2 regions of the Mycobacterium sp. PTI7 genome follow, and region 2 is predicted to be linked to the other one. Evidence: riboswitches for the same ligand, from Rfam matches in the RefSeq annotation. Region 2 holds a riboswitch; the other holds the start of a gene.

Region 1 (3,391 bases), 2.0 Mb from region 2:
GACTTCCGCCTGGAACGACACGGCGTGCTGGTGTCGTGGGCGGTGCCGAAGAACCTGCCCGAGACGCCGTCGGTGAATCACCTCGCCGTGCACACCGAGGACCATCCGCTCGAGTACGCGACCTTCGAGGGGACGATTCCCAAGGGGGAGTACGGCGGCGGCGAGGTGACCGTGTGGGACGCGGGGACCTACGAGACCGAGAAGTTCAACGACAACCCACCCGACGGACCGGACAAGGGCGGCGAGGTGATCGTCACGCTGCACGGCTCGAAGATCGAGGGCCGGTACGCGCTCATCCAGACCGGTGGCAAGAACTGGCTGGCGCACCGCATGAAGGAGCAGCCCCAGCCGACGCCCGAGGATGTCAAACCCATGCTGGCGACACATGGTTCGGTGTCGAAGCTCACGAAGGTGGTGTGGGCGTTCGAGGGCAAGTGGGACGGCTATCGGCTGCTCGTCGACGCCGATCACGGTGAGCTGCGACTACGGTCGCGCAGCGGCCGCGACGTCACCGGGGAGTACCCGCAGTTGCGCGCGCTCGCCGCCGACCTGGCCGACCACCACGTGATCCTCGACGGTGAGGCAGTAGCCCTCGACGAGAACGGCGTGCCGAGCTTCGGGCTGATGCAGAACCGCGCCACGTCCACCCGCGTCGAGTTCTGGGCGTTCGACGTGCTGTCCCTCGACGGTCGAAGCCTGTTGCGCGCCAAGTACTCCGATCGACGTCGGATCCTGGAGACACTGGCCGAGGCGGGCGGTCTGATCGTGCCCGACCAGCTACCCGGCGACGGTCCCGACGCGCTGGAGCATGCCCGAGCGCAACGCTGGGAGGGCGTGGTCGCCAAGAAGCGGGACTCCACCTATCAGCCGGGCCGCCGCTCGCAGTCCTGGATCAAGGACAAGCTGTGGCTCACACAGGAGATCGTGATCGGCGGCTGGCGGGCCGGTGAGGGCGGACGCACCAGCGGCATCGGCGCCCTGCTGATCGGGGTCCCCGAGGGCGACGGCCTGACCTTCGCCGGCCGCGTCGGCACGGGCTTCACCGACAAGGACCTGGCCAACCTGAAGAAGACGCTCGCGCCGCTGAAGACCGACGATTCACCGTTCACGACGCGCCTCACCGGGCCCGACGCCAAGGGCGTCACGTTCGTCCGCCCGGAACTGGTGGGCGAGGTGCGCTTCAGTGAGCGGACGTCGGACGGCCGGCTGCGTCAGCCGAGTTGGCGGGGGCTGCGGCCGGACAAGTCGCCTGACGAGGTGGTGTGGGAGTGATGGCCCCGGACGTCGCACCCCGGCTGCGCTGGGGTTACATTGAGGACGACCCACACGGGAGTGCACGCCAAGTGCGCTGAGAGGACGGCTGGCGCCGTCGACCGTACGAACCTGACCGGGTAATGCCGGCGTAGGGAGTGAAGCGATGAGTACCGATACCGTGTCCCAGCAGCCCACCGGAAGCCCGCGGCGGACGTACCGATGGCGCGTCGTCGACATCGTCGTGGCCAGTGTGCTGGCCGTCGCGGCCGGGCTGGTGTTCGTGCTCTGGAACATTGCCTCCAACCCCATCAGCGCCCCGCTCGGCGCGGTGCTGCCCGGCCTGCAGGCGCTGCTCGGCGGCGGCTGGCTGTTCGCCGGCGTCCTGACCGCCCTGGTGATCCGCAAGCCCGGCGCCGCGCTCTACGGCGAACTGGTCGCGGCCACCGTCTCCGCGCTGGTCGGCAATCAGTGGGGCGTGCTCACCCTCGAGTCCGGACTGGTGCAGGGCCTGGCCGCCGAGCTGGTGTTCGCGATCTTCCTGTACCGCGCGTGGAACCTGCCGGTCGCCGTGCTCTCGGGTGCGGTGGCCGGTCTCGCGCTGGCGGTCAACGACCTGATCCTCTGGTATCCCGGATCGGCGGCGACGTTCTCGGCGATCTACGTCGTGTCGGCGATCGTGTCGGGCGCCGTGATCGCGGGCGCCCTGTCGTGGTTCGTCGTCCGCGGTCTGGCGAAGACCGGTGCCCTGTCACGATTCCCGTCCGGCAGAGTGGGGTCGCGGCACGACGTGCCACGGTGAACGGCGTCGCCGTTGCCGCGCAGGACTGGCGCTGGCGGCACGCCGGACGCACGGCATGGGCGCTGAACGGTCTCGACCTCAGCGTCGAGCCGGGCGAACGGGTATTGCTCCTCGGTGCCAGCGGTTCGGGCAAGTCGACTCTGCTGCAGGGACTCGCGGGTCTGCTCGACAGCAACGAGGACGGCGACGAGGGAGGCCGCCTCCTCGTCGACGGCGTACCGCCGGCCTCCCGTCGCAGCCGCATCGGCATGGTGCTGCAGAACCCCGACTCGCAGGTGATCCTGTCGCGCGTCGGTGACGACGTGGCGTTCGGCATGGAGAACTTCGCCGTCGAGCGCAGTGCGATCTGGCCGCGGGTGCGGCGGGCACTGGCCGCCGTGGGCCTGGACCTCCCGCTGTCGCGCGACACGTCGGCGCTCTCCGGCGGTCAGCAGCAGCGGCTGGCACTTGCCGGCGTGCTCGCGATGAACCCCGGGCTGATACTGCTGGACGAGCCCACCGCGAACCTCGATCCGGCGGGTGTCCTCGAGGTGCGCGACGCCGTCGCCGCCGCGGTCGCGGACACCGGCGCGACCCTGATCGTGATCGAACACCGCACGGCCACCTGGCTTCCCGTGGTCGATCGCGTCGTCGTGCTGGGTGACTCGGGCCAGGTGGTCGCGGACGGGTCGCCCGGGGACGTGCTCCGACGCGAACGCGACATGCTGCGGCGGGCCGGCGTCTGGGTGCCGGGGACCGGGCTGCCGTCGATCACCCGCCGACGCGCACCGGCCGGTGGCCCGCTGCTCGCCGCGGCCGATCTGTCCGTCGGCCACCGCGCGGCGGACCGCTCCGACGCGCTCACCTTCACACTCGACCGCGGCACCGTCACCGCCGTCACCGGCCCCAACGGCGCAGGCAAGTCGGCGCTGGCGCTCACCCTCGGTGGACTCCTGCCGCCGCGGGCCGGACGGCTCACCGCCGCCGAGGGATTCGCGCCCGCGGGCCGCCGCCGCGAGCCGATCACGTGGAAGTCCCGGGAACTGCTCACCCGCATCGGCAGCGTGTTCCAGAACCCCGAGCACCAGTTCCTCACCGCGACCGTGCGGGACGAGCTGACGCTGGGTCCGCGGGCGCTGAAACGGGACCGGGCCGCGATCGACGACGCCGTCGACTCGATGCTGGAGCGATTGCGCCTCACCCACGTGGCGGACGTCAACCCCTACACCCTGTCCGGCGGCGAGCAGCGCCGCCTGTCGGTGGCGACCGTCCTCGCCACCGCCCCCGACTTGATCATCCTCGACGAGCCCACCTTCGGACAGGACCGCAACACGTGGGAGGAGCTGGTGCGCCTCCTGG
Region 2 (3,391 bases):
CGGTCTTGGCGGCCTGGATGCCGATGTCCCCCGCCACCGCCTCGATCTGACCGGTGATCACGTCGATCGGGATCTCGTGAAAACCCCTGACGCCCAGCGAATTCTGCACCGTCACCGCGACCACGGCGACACAGGCGTGGACGCCGAGCAGCGCGAAGGTGCGCGAGTCGGCCTGGATGCCCGCGCCGCCACCGGAATCGGTGCCGGCAATGGTCATCACCCGGGTCGGGGTCTGGCCCGGCGGGGTCAGCGGGAGGTAGTTCACGTGGTCAAGGGTAGATAGACGCGGTTGCCGTTGTCGGCGAACTCCTGGGATTTGTCCGCCATGCCCTTCTCGTAGGCGTCGCGGACGTCGTGGCTGATCCGCATCGAGCAGAACTTCGGCCCGCACATGGAGCAGAAGTGGGCGGTCTTGGCCGGCGCCGCGGGAAGCGTCTCGTCGTGGAACTCACGGGCGGTGTCGGGGTCGAGGGACAGCGCGAACTGGTCGTGCCAGCGGAATTCGAAGCGCGCCGTGGACAGGGCGTCGTCGCGTTCCTGGGCGCGCGGGTGGGCCTTGGCGAGATCGGCGGCGTGCGCGGCGATCTTGTAGGTGATGACGCCGGTCTTCACGTCGCTGCGGTCGGGCAGACCGAGGTGCTCCTTGGGCGTGACGTAGCAGAGCATCGCGGTGCCGGCCTGGGCGATGATCGCCGCCCCGATCGCGGACGTGATGTGGTCGTAGGCCGGCGCGATGTCGGTGGTCAGCGGGCCCAGCGTGTAGAACGGCGCCTCCTCGCAGAGTTCCTCCTCGAGGCGGACGTTCTCGACGATCTTCTGCATCGGGACGTGGCCGGGGCCCTCGATCATCACCTGCACGCCATGGGCTTTCGCGATCTTCGTCAGCTCGCCGAGGGTGCGGAGTTCGGCGAACTGCGCCTCGTCGTTGGCGTCGGCGATCGACCCGGGCCGCAACCCGTCGCCCAGCGAGAACGTCACGTCGTAGCGGGCGAGGATCTCGCACAGCTCGGCGAAGTGCGTGTACAGGAACGACTCGGTGTGCCGGGCGAGCATCCACGCGGCCATGATCGAGCCGCCCCGGGACACGATGCCGGTGACCCGGCCGACGGTCAGCGGGATGTAGCGCAGCAGCACCCCGGCGTGCACGGTCATGTAGTCGACACCCTGCTCGCACTGCTCGATCACGGTGTCGCGGTAGATCTCCCACGTCAGACGGGTGGGATCGCCGTCGACCTTCTCCAGCGCCTGGTACATCGGCACGGTGCCGACCGGGACGGGGGAGTTGCGCAGGATCCACTCGCGGGTCAGGTGGATGTCGCGGCCGGTGGACAGGTCCATGATCGTGTCGGCGCCCCAGCGGGTGGCCCACACCATCTTGTCGACCTCCTCGGCCACCGAGGAGGTGACCGCCGAATTGCCGATGTTGGCGTTCACCTTCACCGCGAACGCCTTGCCGATGATCATCGGCTCGCTCTCGGGATGGTTGTGATTGGCCGGGATCACCGCCCGGCCGCGGGCGACCTCGTCGCGGACCAGCTCGGCGGGCAGTCCCTCGCGCTCGGCGATGAAGGCCATCTCCGCGGTGATCTCGCCGGCGCGGGCGCGCTGCAACTGGGTGCCGCGGTCGCGCACGACGCCGGGCCGGGCGGGCAGGCCGTCGGCGAGGTCGATCGCCGCGGTGTCGTCGGTGTACGGGCCGGACGTGTCGTACAGGTCGAGGTGGTCACCGGTGGTCAGGTGCACCCGGCGGAACGGCACCCGCGCGCCGTCGGGCAGCTCGCGGTAGACCTTCGAACTGCCCGTGATGGGGCCGGTGGTGACGGAAACGGAATCGGACACAGCAGTCATCTCAGAAGCTCCCTACGCCGGCATTACCCGGTCAGGTTCATACGGTCGACGGCCCGTAGCCGTCCTCTCAGCGCACTCAGGTGTGCACTCCCGCGCGGACGTGTTTCGACGTGCGCGGCCCAAGCTACCGCACGGTCTCGAGCGTCGCTCGTCCACGGGTCGGGGAATGAAATTGACCGGAGATCGTTTGCATAGCTAACGTATGTGTTTTCGGGCAGGGCCGCCCGCGACAGCTCCCAGGCGATCGAGGTCGAGATGACGACGAACCCCACAGTGCGTCCCGCGGCGACAGACGAAGGCGTCGTCGAGACGGCGCGGCGACGCACCCGGATGGATCACGAACACCCGCACTACAAGTGGATCGTGTTGTCCAACACCACGTTGGGCACGCTGCTCGCCACCATCAACGCGTCCATCGTGCTGATCTCGCTGCCCGCCATCTTCCGCGGCATCGGCCTCAACCCGCTGGCCCCCGGCAACGTCAGCTACCTGCTGTGGATGCTGATGGGCTACCTGGTGGTCACGGCCGTCCTGGTGGTGCCGTTCGGGCGACTCGGAGACATGTTCGGCCGGGTCAAGATCTACAACCTGGGCTTCGTCGTGTTCACCGTGGCGGCCGTCGCGCTGTCCTTCGACCCCTTCCATCTGGGCGGCGGCGCCGTCTGGCTGATCGGGTGGCGCGTGGTGCAGGGCGTCGGCGGCGCCATGCTGATGGCGTCGTCGTCGGCGATCCTCACCGACGCCTTCCCGTCCAACCAGCGCGGCATGGCGCTGGGCGTGAACATGGTGTCGGCGGTCGCGGGGTCGTTCCTCGGCCTGCTGATCGGCGGCTTCCTGTCCGAGTGGCACTGGAAGGCCATCTTCTGGGTCGGCGTGCCGATCGGCATCCTCGGCACCATCTGGAGCATCCGCTCACTGCGCGAACTGGGCGTGCGCACCCCCGGCCGGCTGGACTGGGCGGGCACGCTGACGTTCGGCGTCGGCCTCACGGTGTTGCTCATCGGGATCACGTACGGCATTCAGCCCTACGGGGATTCAAGCACGGGGTGGACGAGCCCGTGGGTGTTGGGCGCCATCGGCTTCGGCCTGCTCGCGCTCATCGCTTTCGTGATCGTCGAACTGCGCGTCGACTCGCCGATGGTGGACATGCGGCTGTTCCGGTCCACGTCCTTCGGCATGGGCAACCTCGCCGGCCTGATGTCGTCGGTGGGCCGCGGCGGCCTGCAGTTCATGCTGATCATCTGGCTGCAGGGGATCTGGCTTCCGTTGCACGGGTACAGCTTCGAGTCCACCCCGCTGTGGGCGGGCATCTACCTGCTGCCGGTGACCGTCGGCTTCCTGATCGCCGGGCCCATCGCGGGATCGCTGTCCGACCGCTTCGGTGCGCGCCCCTTCACCGTCGGCGGAATGGTGCTGATGGCGGCGTCCTTCATTGCGCTGCTACTGATTCCGGTGAACTTCGACTACTGGATGTTCGCGACGCTGGTCTTCCTCAACGGCCTCGGCGGCGGCATCTTCACCGCACCGAACACCGCGGCCATCA

What was found. A riboswitch is a leader RNA that binds a small molecule or an ion and turns the genes downstream of it on or off. The one in region 2 is predicted to bind thiamine pyrophosphate.
Region 1: linked by a shared signal. The riboswitch ahead of AC1MEY_RS17360 (ECF transporter S component) and the one ahead of thiC (phosphomethylpyrimidine synthase ThiC) in region 2 are both predicted to bind thiamine pyrophosphate.

Annotation. Positions count from the first base shown of each region.
Region 1 covers NZ_CM155252.1:3,617,332-3,620,722, reverse strand. The annotation lists gene AC1MEY_RS17365 (ATP-dependent DNA ligase) at 1-1,272, shown strand, start outside; TPP riboswitch at 1,317-1,426, shown strand; gene AC1MEY_RS17360 (ECF transporter S component) at 1,418-2,053, shown strand; gene AC1MEY_RS17355 (ABC transporter ATP-binding protein) at 2,050-3,391, shown strand, end outside.
Region 2 covers NZ_CM155252.1:5,578,381-5,581,771, forward strand. The annotation lists gene thiD (bifunctional hydroxymethylpyrimidine kinase/phosphomethylpyrimidine kinase) at 1-265, opposite strand, end outside; gene thiC (phosphomethylpyrimidine synthase ThiC) at 262-1,848, opposite strand; TPP riboswitch at 1,841-1,952, opposite strand; gene AC1MEY_RS26800 (MFS transporter) at 2,104-3,391, shown strand, end outside.